3 linked regions of the Gemmata palustris genome follow. The protein of the gene in region 1 interacts with the protein of each later gene in a pairwise test. Links are inferred from orthologs where the notes say so. Each region holds a gene or a part of one and is shown on either strand. Other genes may lie near its edges.

Region 1 (3,073 bases):
CCGCAAACGCAGCAGACGGCCCAGAACTACATCAAACGGGCAATGGGCTTCGGCGGCGAGACGCTCGCCGTTCACCGCGGCGACCTGTTCGTGACGTCCTCGCTCACGTACCCGGACGACGACCCCGCGTTCGCCCGACCGGACGACCCGGTCGATTTGTGGAAGCCCGAGTACCGCTACCGGAACAGCACGAAGGCGACATCACTGTTCGCCGCGTCCCGCGCCGCCGGGTTCACGGGCGCCGTGCCGGGCGGGTTCCAAATCGTGCGCAAGGGCGAAGAGCAGATGCTCGCCGACCTCCGCATCGTCTGGGACAACGACAAACAACCGACCGAGTTAGGCGGACCGGTGAAGTCCCGGTGGCAAGCCGCCCCCGAAGGCGCGGCCCAGTGGCGCGCGGACGACCCGCGCTCGCCCCGGGCGTTCGGCCATACCGGGGACGCGCTCGACTGGATTCGGTACCAGCACCTGTCGGCGCTGTGGAAGACGGCCCCCGCCAACAAGATCGACGACACCCCCGCGACCGACCCGAAGGTGCTGGCCGAGCAGAAAGCGACTTACGTCGACAACTTCCTCGGGTACAACATCGGGCGCTCGAGCGGCGCCCACGAGCAGTCGTGGGTCGGCGATCTGAGCCTGGAGTGCGAGGTCGAACTCCAGGCCGGGGCCGAAGTCGCCCTCGAGCTGTCGAAGGGCGCGGACCGGTTCCGGGCGACGTTCGGCGGCGGGAAGGTGGTGCTCACCCGGTCCGGGCCGAGAGCGGGCGAGTTGGGCAGCAAGCCGTGTAAGGTGAGCACGGGTACCTACAAGGTCCGGTTCGCGAACGTGGACGCCCGGTTGTGGGTGTGGGTGGACGGGAAGCGGATCGACTTCGGCCCCGAGGCCGACTACGAACCGACCCAACTGAAAGACACGGAGTACGACCGCGACGACACCCACAAAGAGGGGTGGGTCCGCGCCAACGACATCGACGCCCCGGCAAACATCGGGGCGCGGGGCCAAGTGACCGCGATCCGCCACATCGCGCTCCACCGCGACATTTACTACACGTGGTCGCCCCCCGGGACGCAGTCCCTCCCGGCCGACTTCAACGAAGCGGACATCTTCTACGTGCAGCCCGGGCACTACTTCTGCATGGGCGACAACAGCGCCCACAGCTCCGACAGCCGCGAGTGGGGCGTCGTCCCGGACCGGCTGATGCTCGGCAAGGCCGTGTTCGTGTTCTACCCCGTGGCCTTCGACTGGAAGCTCGGCTGGCCGCCCGTTCGCTTCAAGGCGGGGAAGAACCGCGTCGGGTTCATCAAATAGCGCGGTTCAAGATCGGTGTCGCGAGAAAGACGTGTTTGCGCCGATCGCGCAGCGCGGAGGGAGCACGATGCTAACCGGCGAGATCCAGATCCGCGTGCGGTACGCCGAGACGGACCGAATGGGCCTGCTCCACCACGCGAACTACCTGGTGTACTTCGAGCAGGCCCGAACGGAGTTGCTCCGCGGGCGGCACGCATCGTATAAGGAACTGGAGGACCAGGGGTACTTCCTGGTCGTCGCGAAGGCCGAGGTGAAGTTCAAGAGCCCTGCGCACTACGACGACGTGCTGACGATCCGCACCACCGTGACGCGCACCTCCGCCGTCCGGCTGGAGCACAAGTACGAGGTGTTCCGCGACGGCGCGCTCATTACCGAGGGCGCGACGACGCTCGCGTGCGTGGGGCGCGACGGGAAGCTCCGCGAGATGCCGCAGTGGTTGTCTGAAACGAAATAGGCCGGGGGGAAGCCGACCCGGTTTCGTGATTGCGATAACGTGTTGAACGAGCCGCGACCGCGAGGGAGCGGGGACTGCGGCTCCCAGATTGAATCGCGACCGCGAAGAACCAGTTGTGCCTCCCGCTCCCTTGCGGTCGCGGCTCGTTACCAGGGGCGCGGCCCGCGACAAGAGACTCGGAGCCGGGCCGTCGGTGGAACCGACGCCCGAATAACGGCCCACCACTCACGGACCGGCCGCCCCCGGCCGTTCGCCAACGCAGGGAGGTTCCGTGCGCCGGTTCTGGATTCATCAGGTGCTCCCCGCGGTGTTCGCCGCGGTGCCGGTACTGGCCGCGGCGCTCGTCTTCGTCGCGGTGCCCGCCGACGCGCGGCGCGACTACCTCGCGCGCGTCGAGACGTCCCCCATCGACTGGATCATCGTCGGCGTCGGGTTCACGCTGTTCGTGGCGCAGGTCTTCCTGGCGTGGCGCGCGATGCGCTGGCTGGAAACGGACTTCGACCTCAAGGCCGATCGCTGGCTCGGCCACTTGTGCCAGGCCGCGGAGTGGTTCCCGCTGCTGGGGCTCATCGGGACGGTCGCGGCGATCCTCCAGACGTTCAGTTCGATCACCCCGGGCGCCAACCCGACCCCGCAGGACATCATCCGCAAGTACGCCCCCGCGATCACCGCGACCGGCGGCGGGCTGTACATGGCGTTCATCAACATTTTGCCCGTGTGGGTGGTCGCCATCGGGCGCGACCTGATCCGCTCACTGGCCGGCATCGCGCCGCCCCCCGAACCGCCCGGCGCGCCGGGGGCCAAACTGTGATTACCCCGCCGCGCCGGGCCGTCACCCGGTTCTTCATTCCCCTCATCGACGTCCTCATTCTGCTGTTCTGCATCTTCCTGCTGATGCCGTTCGTCAGCGGCGGGTCCGCGCCCGAAGCGACGGACACCAAACCGGCCCCACCGAAAGAACCGCTGCCCGACAACGTGCAGGAGCTGCAGCGCCAACTCGCCGAGGCCCGCGATCGCCTCGCGCGGACGGAAAAGCTCGCACAAGCTCGCGTAACAGACCGGCTCGTGGTGCGAGTGCTCCACACCGATCGCAAAGACGGCACGCTCTACTACTTCGACCCGGACCGGCAAGAGATTCGCACCGAGGCCGACGCCCAGCGGTTCCTGATTCACCAGAAGACGCTGGCGAGCAAGGCCGGCGGGGTGAAGGACCTCTACTTCCTGATCCTCTACCCGGAAAACTCGCTGGGGTTCCCGACGAAGACTCAGGAAGACCTAATCCACCACTGGTTCCGCGACATCCCGCACGAG
Region 2 (4,603 bases), 6.1 Mb from region 1 along the record:
CGATCTCGAACCGCCGGCCACCGTGCGCCCGATCCGTCACACGAAGGTGATCGGCCCCGCACCGGCTCGCACGCTGGTCACGTTGGAATTCGACGCCACACAGCCCGGGCACCCGTTGGTCGAAGTTCACTACCCCGACCCGCTTTTCTGATCGTCACTTCACGAAGCCCACGAAAACTGCCGCCGGCGATTTCCGGCGGCTTTCTCGTCCCGTTAGGGTTAGTTCCGCCCGCGCCAACTGTGCCGGTTCTACCGACCGCGCGAGCGGTCCGTATTGACCCACTTTTCCACGCTCCTTAGATTGGGACTCTGGTGGGGTCCGCGCGCACGAAGCGCCGCGAGCCACGGCGCGTAGACGTTCACGCAGGGAGTCAGACAATGGCGACAGCGCAAGCGGGCCTCGAACCGACCATTTTCGAGCGCCTGGGCGACCGGTTCAACGCCTTCGTCGAGGGGTGCGTGCGCGTCATCTCCCGGATGCTGGGCGGTTCGACCGACGAGCGCCGGATCAAGAGCATCGGCTACATCCGGCCCCGGAACGCGGAGGCGCACACCGTCCTCGCCGGCTCGGCACTCGCGCGGGTGAACGAACTCGAACCGAAGATGCAGGGCCTAACCGACGACGAGTTGAAGGCACTGAGCACGGAGTACCGGGAGCGGCTGAAGCAGGGCGCGACGCTCGACGCCCTGCTCCCCGAAGCGTTCGCGGCGTGCCGCGAGGCCGCGCGCCGCACCAAGAGCATGCGGCACTACGACGTGCAGATCCTCGGCGGCGCGGTGCTCCACGGGTACAACACCGGGCTCGGCAGCATCGCGGAAATGAAAACGGGCGAGGGCAAGACGCTCGTCGCCACGCTCGCCGCGCACCTCAACGCGCTCGACGGCCAGGGCGTCCACGTCGTCACCGTGAACGACTACCTGGCGCGACGCGACTGCGAGTGGATGCTCCCCATTTACAACGCGCTGGGCGTCTCGGCCGCGTACATCCAGTCCGACATGGACCCGGAAGCCCGGCGCCGGGCCTACGAGTGCGACATCACCTACGGCACCGCGTCCGAGTTCGGCTTCGACTACCTGCGCGACAACATGAAGATCGCGCGCCACGACGACGAGCAGTACCACCCGTACTACCGCCAGGTCCAGCGGGCGCACCACTACGCCATCATCGACGAGGTGGACAACATCCTCATCGACGAGGCCCGCACCCCCCTCATCATCAGCGGCCCGGCGTTCTCCGACGCCAAGCGGTTCGCCGAGGCCGACAAGGTGGCCCGCGCGCTGGCGGAACTCGAGCGCAAGGCGCGCAAGGAGCTGATCGCCGCGGGCACGGTCAAGGCCGGCGGGACCGAGGGCGACAACCTCACGATCCTCGCGCCGATCGACCCCGCCAAGGTCGACCCCCAGAACCCGCCCCCCAAGGGCGTGTACTTCGAGATCAAGGAGAAGGAGCGCACCTGCCACCTGACGGACGTGGGCGTGCGCAAGGCGGAAGAGCTCGCCGGGGTCGAGAGCTTCTACACCGCCGGCAACATGGAGTGGCCGCACCTGATGGACAACGCGCTGAAGGCGCACCACCTCTATCAGCTCGACCGCCACTACATGATCGACCGCGACCAGCGGGAGAACAACGAGCTCAGCATCGTCATCATCGACGAGCACACCGGCCGCGCGATGTACGGGCGCCAGTGGTCCGACGGGCTGCACCAGGCCGTGGAAGCGAAGCACCCGAAAGAGGGGGTGCAGATCAAGCAAGAAACGCAGACGATGGCCACGGTCACGCTGCAAAACTTCTTCAAGCTCTACGCGAAGCTCGCCGGGATGACCGGGACCGCGAAGACCGAGGAAACCGAGTTCTGGAAGATCTACAAGCTCGACGTGGTCGCGGTCCCGACCAACAAGCCGATGCGCCGGATCGAGCACAAGGACCTCGTGTACCGCACCGACAAGGAGAAGTGGGACGCGGTGGTGAAGGAAGTGGTGGAGCTGTGTAAGACCGGGCGCCCGATCCTGATCGGCACCAAGGACGTGGACCGCAGCGAGAAACTCTCGCACATGCTCAAGCGCCAGGGCGTGAAGCACGAGCTCCTCAACGCGAAGCCGGAGAACGTGGGGCGCGAGGCCGAGATCGTCGCGCAGGCCGGGCGCATCGGCGCGGTGACCATCTCCACGAACATGGCCGGCCGCGGAACGGACATCATCCTCGGCGGGAACGCCGAAACCCTGGCGTGGGCGCGCCTCAAGCAGCTCAAGGACTCCGACAACCGCCCGCTGTACCCGACCCGGCTCGAGGTGCCCAACGACGTGTGGACCGCAACGGTCAACGAGATCGAGTCCAAGGAGAAAATGAAAGAAGAGGGCCGCAAGGTCGCGGAGATGGGCGGCATGCACATCCTCGGCACCGAGCGCCACGACTCGCGGCGCATCGACAACCAGTTGCGCGGGCGCGCCGGGCGCCAGGGCGACCCGGGCTCGAGCCGGTTCTACCTGTCGCTCCAGGACGAACTGATGCGCCACTTCGGGGGCGAGTGGGTCGGCAAGGTGCTCACGCGCCTGGGCATGGAAGAGGGCGAGGCGATCGAGTCCGGGATGGTGAGCCGGCGCATCGAGGGGGCACAGAAGAAGCGCGAGGAGATGCACTTCGACCAGCGCAAGAACCTGCTCGAGTACGACGAGGTCATGGACCTCCAGCGGAAGCGCGTTTACGGCGCGCGCCAGGAAGTTCTGGACGGCAAGAACCCGCGCCTGATGATCCTGGAAATGATCCGGCTCCAGATCGAGTCGGCGAACGAGCGGTTCCTCGCGGACAACTACGGCGCGGCCAGTTTCGCCGAGTTCGCCAGCAATCGGCTCGGTATGGAGTTCGAGGCGAGCGACTTCCGCACCTCTTCCTACGAGGACGCTTCGCGCCAGGCGCTCGAACAGGCCATCGCGAACGTGCCGACCTTCATGCAGGAGCGGTTGGAAGAGAACCTCAACTCCGACGAGGACGAAAAGGACTGGAAGTGGTCCGAACTGACGCGGGCGATCAACGCGAAGTACGACCTGAAGCTCACCGAAAAGGACCTCCGAAAGATCGGAGCCGATAAACTCGCGGAGGTGCTCGTTCACAAGGCCGAGACCGCGGTGAAGGCCGTGAACCTCGCCGACGGCGAACGGTTCCTCACGCGGACCTACGGGGCGGAGGCCCTGGCCGAGTGGTGCCGGCAGAAGTTCGGTATGAAGGTCGCCGTCGAGGAGATCCAAACGCGGGGCGGCGCCGAACTGACCGAGTACCTGTACCGCAAGGTTCTGGCGACCTACCGCCAGAAGGACGTGGAGTTCCCGGTCCGCGTCGCGATGCAGAACTTTATGTCGGACAAGCCCGCCGCCGGGCAGCAGCGGTACGACCGAGACGGCCTGTACCGGTGGTCGGCCCAGCGCCTCGGTACGGTGATGGCCGCGCGCAAGCACGGCCCAGAAGCCCTCGCGGACCCGGCGGGGTTCTTCACGGTCGCGTTCAAGGCGCTCGACGAGGAGGGCTGGACGGAGGAGCTGATCCGCACGGAACCGCGCTCGAAGCTTCGCGAGAAGCTCACGGAGATCGCGCCGAAGGCAATGCCGGCGGGCGACGTCAGCGAGATCGACAAGCAGCTCGAATCGATCTTCACCGGGGCGAAGGTGGCCGAACAGGAGGACGCGAAGGAACTGGTCGAGTGGGCGCAGCGGGAACTCGGGCTCACGCTCGACTCGGCACGGATCGTCGGCAAGACGCCGGACGAAGCGCGCCACGGCATCCTGAACGCCTACGACGAGAAGTACCGCCCGGAAATGCACTCCGTGGAGCGCACACTGGTCCTGGAACAGATCGACAGCGCGTGGAAGACGCACCTTCTGGTGATGGACAACCTGCGCAGCGGCGTCGGCCTGGCCGGGTACGCGCAAGAAGACCCGAAGATCGTGTACAAGCGCGAGGGGATGCAGGAGTTCGACAAGATGTGGGCCGGCATCCGCGACCGCGCGACGGAGTCGGTGTTCCGCATGGAAGAAATGGGCGACGAAGAAGCGCAGGCCGCGCTGTGGGCCGGCGCCCGAGCCACCCACGCGGCCGCGATCTCCGCGACCCAGGCCCGCCAAGCGCAAATCGATTCGAGCGAGCAGCAAACGAACGCGGGCGGCGAGGGCAAGAAGGTGGAGCCGATCCGCAACGAAGGAAAGAAAGTGGGGCGCAACGATCCGTGCCCGTGCGGGAGCGGCAAGAAGTACAAGAACTGCCACATGAAGATGGAAGCCGGCAAGAAGTAAGGCGCGAGTTTTAGCTGCGCAACGTGAAGCTCGAAAACAGCGGCCGGGTTCCACCCCGGCCGCTGTTGCACCTCGCCGGGAACGGATTCCCAATGCTCCTCAATCTCGTCTACCTGCTCGCGCTCGCGACCCTCTCACCGTGGTTAGTGTGGCGCGCATTCGCCACCGGCCGGTACCGCCGTGAACTCGTTGCCAAGTTCCTCGGTCGGGTGAGCGTACATAACCCCACGAAAAAGCGCGTCGCGTGGTTCCACGCGGTCAGCGTGGGCGAAGTGAACCTACTCGACACACTCGTGCCCCAATTCCGCAAGCGCCACCCGGA
Region 3 (3,147 bases), 8.0 Mb from region 1 along the record:
CACCACCCCCTCGGGGGCGGACACGACCACTAGTTCCGTTTCGGGATCGTCGTAGCGGGTTGAACGAGCCGCGACCGCAAGGGAGCGGTAGCGCCTCCCGCTCCCTTGCGGTCGCGGCTCGTCGCAAGGACACCGAAACGGGATTAGCTCACAGCCGTTCGGCGAAACGTTGTAGGGTTCTTCATGCCACGGACAGCCTTTCTGTTCCCCGGTCAGGGCGCGCAAACGGTCGGCATGGCGGGCGCGCTGTGCCAAGCGCTCCCGGCCGCAAACGATCTGTTCCAGCGCGCGTCCGCGATTCTGGGGTACGACCTGCTCGACGTGTGCGTGAGCGGCCCGCCGGAGCGGTTGAGCGCGACGGACGTGAGCCAGCCGGCCATCTTCGTCGCGAGCCTCGCGGCGCTCGAACAACTGAAGGCCACCGAACCGGACGCGGTCACCGGTGTCGTCGCCACGGCCGGGCTGAGCCTCGGCGAGTACACGGCGCTGGCGTTCGCGGGCGCGCTGTCGTTCGAGGACGGGGTGAAACTGGTCCAGGCGCGCGGGCGGGCCATGCAGGACGCCGCGGTCGCGACGCCCTCCGGGATGGTGAGCGTGCTCGGGATGGAAGTGCCGGAGGTCGAGGCCCTCGTAATCGAAGCGCGGGGTTCCGATACGCTCGAGGTCGCGAATTTGCTCTGCCCGGGAAACACGGTGGTGTCCGGCGCGCTCGCGGCCCTCGACCGGTTCGAGCAACTGTGCGTGCAGAAGGGCGGCATTCGTACCGTGCGGCTCACGGTGGCGGGGGCGTTCCACACGAACTTGATGAAGCCCGCCGACGAGAAACTCGCCGCCGCGCTCGCGGGCGTCGCGCTCGGCGCGCCGGTGGTGCCGGTGTGGTCGAACGTGGACGCCCGCCCGCACGCGGACCCGGCCGAAATTCGCGGGCTCCTGGTGCGGCAGGTGCTCTCGCCGGTGCGGTGGGAGGACACGCTCCGGGGCCTGTTCGCCGAGAACGTGGAGCGCTTCTACGAGATCGGGCCGGGGCGCGTCCTCGCGGGTCTGCTCAAGCGGGTCCAGCGAAAGGCCGATATCCGAAACGTCACCGCGTGAGTGCGGGCGCCGCGGACGTCGCGGAAAGTTAAAAGGAAAAAGGCAAAAGGCAAACGAAGACGGGCCCGTGCCTGTGGCGCCTCTTGTGTTGTTTTACCTTTTAACTTTTGCCTTTTACCTTCCGCATCAACCGGGGCGGGCTTTTCTTTTACTGGTCGCGTCAGTAGAGTTTTGTTCGTAAGTCGCTGCACAGGCGCCGGGGAAGGCCACTCACCCTTCGCGAGCCGGGCGAGCGCCATACAAAATACCAGACGCAGTGTGCGGGGACCGGTTGGAGCCGGTCGGACCGCGGGGTTGCGGTGGCGCCACCACCGCCCGGAGGGTCGAACCGTGTCCGTTGAGCAACGTGTCATCGACATCGTGAGCGAGCACTTCGCCTACGACAAAGAAAAGATTACCCGCAACACCACGTTCATCGAAGAGATCGGCGCGGACTCGCTCGACATCGTCGAGTTCGTGATGGAGCTGGAAGAAGAGTTCGACATCCAGATCCCCGACGACCAGGCCGAAAAAATTAAGACCGTCGGCGAAGCCACCGACTACATCGACACCGCTATCAAGAACAAGCCACAGTGACTTCTTCCTCTTCCGCGACCCGCCGCAGGGTGGTAATCACCGGCCTGGGCACGGTGAATCCGCTCGCGCTGAACGTGCCGGACTACTGGCGGGGCCTCCTCGCCGGGCAGAGCGGCATCGCGCCGATCACCCTTTTCAGCACGGCCGCGCACAAACTGGTGAGCGGCGCCGAGGTGCCGTTCAAAGTCACGTTCGCCGGCGAGGTAAAGGGCTTCAGCCCCGAACCCACCATCGACACGCGCTCGGCCCGCCGACTCGACCGCTTCACGCAGTTCGCGCTCGTCGCGGCCGCCGAAGCGGTGAACGAGAGCGGCCTCGATTTCGCGAAGGAGAACCCGTTCCGCTGCGGGTGCATCCTCGGCAGCGGGATCGGCGGTATGGCCGAGTGGGAGGACGGGCACCGCACGCTCATGGAGCGCGGCCCCGACCGGCTCGGGCCGTTCCTCATCGCGAAGATGATTGCCAACTCCGCGAGCGGCAACATCTCCATCCGGTTCGGGCTCCGCGGGCCGAACACGACCGTTTCCACCGCGTGCTCGTCCGCGGCGCACGCGATCGCAGACTCGGTGGCCGCAATTCGTAGCGGGCTCGCCGACGTGATGGTCAGTGGGGGGAGCGAGGCCGCGGTGACGCCGCTCGGATTGGGCGGGTTTATTGCGTGTCGCGCGCTGTCCACGCGGAATGATGACCCGAAAGCCGCGAGCCGGCCCTGGGACAAGGACCGCGACGGCTTCGTGCTGAGCGAGGGCGCTGGGATTCTGGTTCTCGAGGAGTACGAGCGCGCCAAGGCCCGGAACGCCCCGATCTACGCGGAAGTGTGCGGGTCGGGCAACACGGCCGATGCGTTCCACATCACGGCCCCGCACGAGGACGGCATCGGCGCCGCGGAAGCGATGCGCGAAGCCGTGAAGGACGCGGGCTGGAACCTGGGCGACGTTAACTACATTAACGCGCACGGGACCAGCACCGGCCTGGGCGACGTGGCCGAGACCAAGGCCGTGAAACTCGTGTTCGGCGAGCACGCGAAAAAGGTCATGGTGTCCAGCACCAAGAGCATGATCGGGCACCTGCTCGGCGCGAGCGGCGGCGTGGAAGCGGTCGCGTGCGCGCTGAGCATCAAGCACGGCGTACTGCACCCCACGATCAACCTGGACAACCAGGACGTCGAGGGCGGGTGCGATCTGGACTACATCCCGAACACGGCCCGCGAGGTCCGCGTGCGCAAGGTGCTGTCCAACAGCTTCGGCTTCGGCGGGCACAACTGCTCGATCGCGCTCGGCGCGATCTAGCGGGCGAGATGCGAAGACCGATTGGCCACAAAAAAGCACAAAGGGCACAAAAGAAAACCAAAGCAGAAGAAGTGATTTGTATTCACTCTTGTGTCTTGGTTTTCTTTTGTGCCCTTTGTGCTTTTTTGTGGCCAATCTGCTTTTATTTACAGCTCTCGGAGACGTTCATATGCCGCTCCCCGACCTTCTG

The links.
Region 2: the proteins of J8F10_RS00150 (region 1) and secA interact in binary tests that used the Escherichia coli proteins (3 or more experiments, as listed by UniProt). The link is inferred for Gemmata palustris from one-to-one orthologs.
Region 3: the proteins of J8F10_RS00150 (region 1) and acpP interact in binary tests that used the Escherichia coli proteins (3 or more experiments, as listed by UniProt). The link is inferred for Gemmata palustris from one-to-one orthologs.

The regions. Positions count from the first base shown.
Region 1 is NZ_JAGKQQ010000001.1:30,903-33,975, reverse strand. The notes cover bases 126-3,050. They hold J8F10_RS00150 (acyl-CoA thioesterase), read left to right. Parts: upstream 126-1,339; coding sequence 1,340-1,762; downstream 1,763-3,050. Other genes in these bases: J8F10_RS00140 (hypothetical protein), read left to right, coding at 2,570-3,050; J8F10_RS00145 (MotA/TolQ/ExbB proton channel family protein), read left to right, coding at 2,034-2,573; J8F10_RS00155 (S26 family signal peptidase), read left to right, coding at 126-1,308. Outside these bases: more of J8F10_RS00155, read left to right, coding at 1-125; more of J8F10_RS00140, read left to right, coding at 3,051-3,073.
Region 2 is NZ_JAGKQQ010000001.1:6,161,798-6,166,400, forward strand. What follows is about bases 27-4,481. They hold secA (preprotein translocase subunit SecA), read left to right. Parts: upstream 27-378; coding sequence 379-4,281; downstream 4,282-4,481. Other genes in these bases: J8F10_RS25590 (hypothetical protein), read left to right, coding at 27-151; J8F10_RS39260 (3-deoxy-D-manno-octulosonic acid transferase), read left to right, coding at 4,374-4,481. In the rest of the region: more of J8F10_RS25590, read left to right, coding at 1-26; more of J8F10_RS39260, read left to right, coding at 4,482-4,603. UniProt on the Escherichia coli protein: Required for protein export, interacts with the SecYEG preprotein conducting channel.
Region 3 is NZ_JAGKQQ010000001.1:8,059,901-8,063,047, reverse strand. What follows is about bases 47-3,045. They hold acpP (acyl carrier protein), read left to right. Parts: upstream 47-1,422; coding sequence 1,423-1,668; downstream 1,669-3,045. Other genes in these bases: fabF (beta-ketoacyl-ACP synthase II), read left to right, coding at 1,665-2,957; fabD (ACP S-malonyltransferase), read left to right, coding at 184-1,092. In the rest of the region: molybdopterin-synthase adenylyltransferase MoeB, read left to right, coding at 3,127-3,147. UniProt on the Escherichia coli protein: Carrier of the growing fatty acid chain in fatty acid biosynthesis.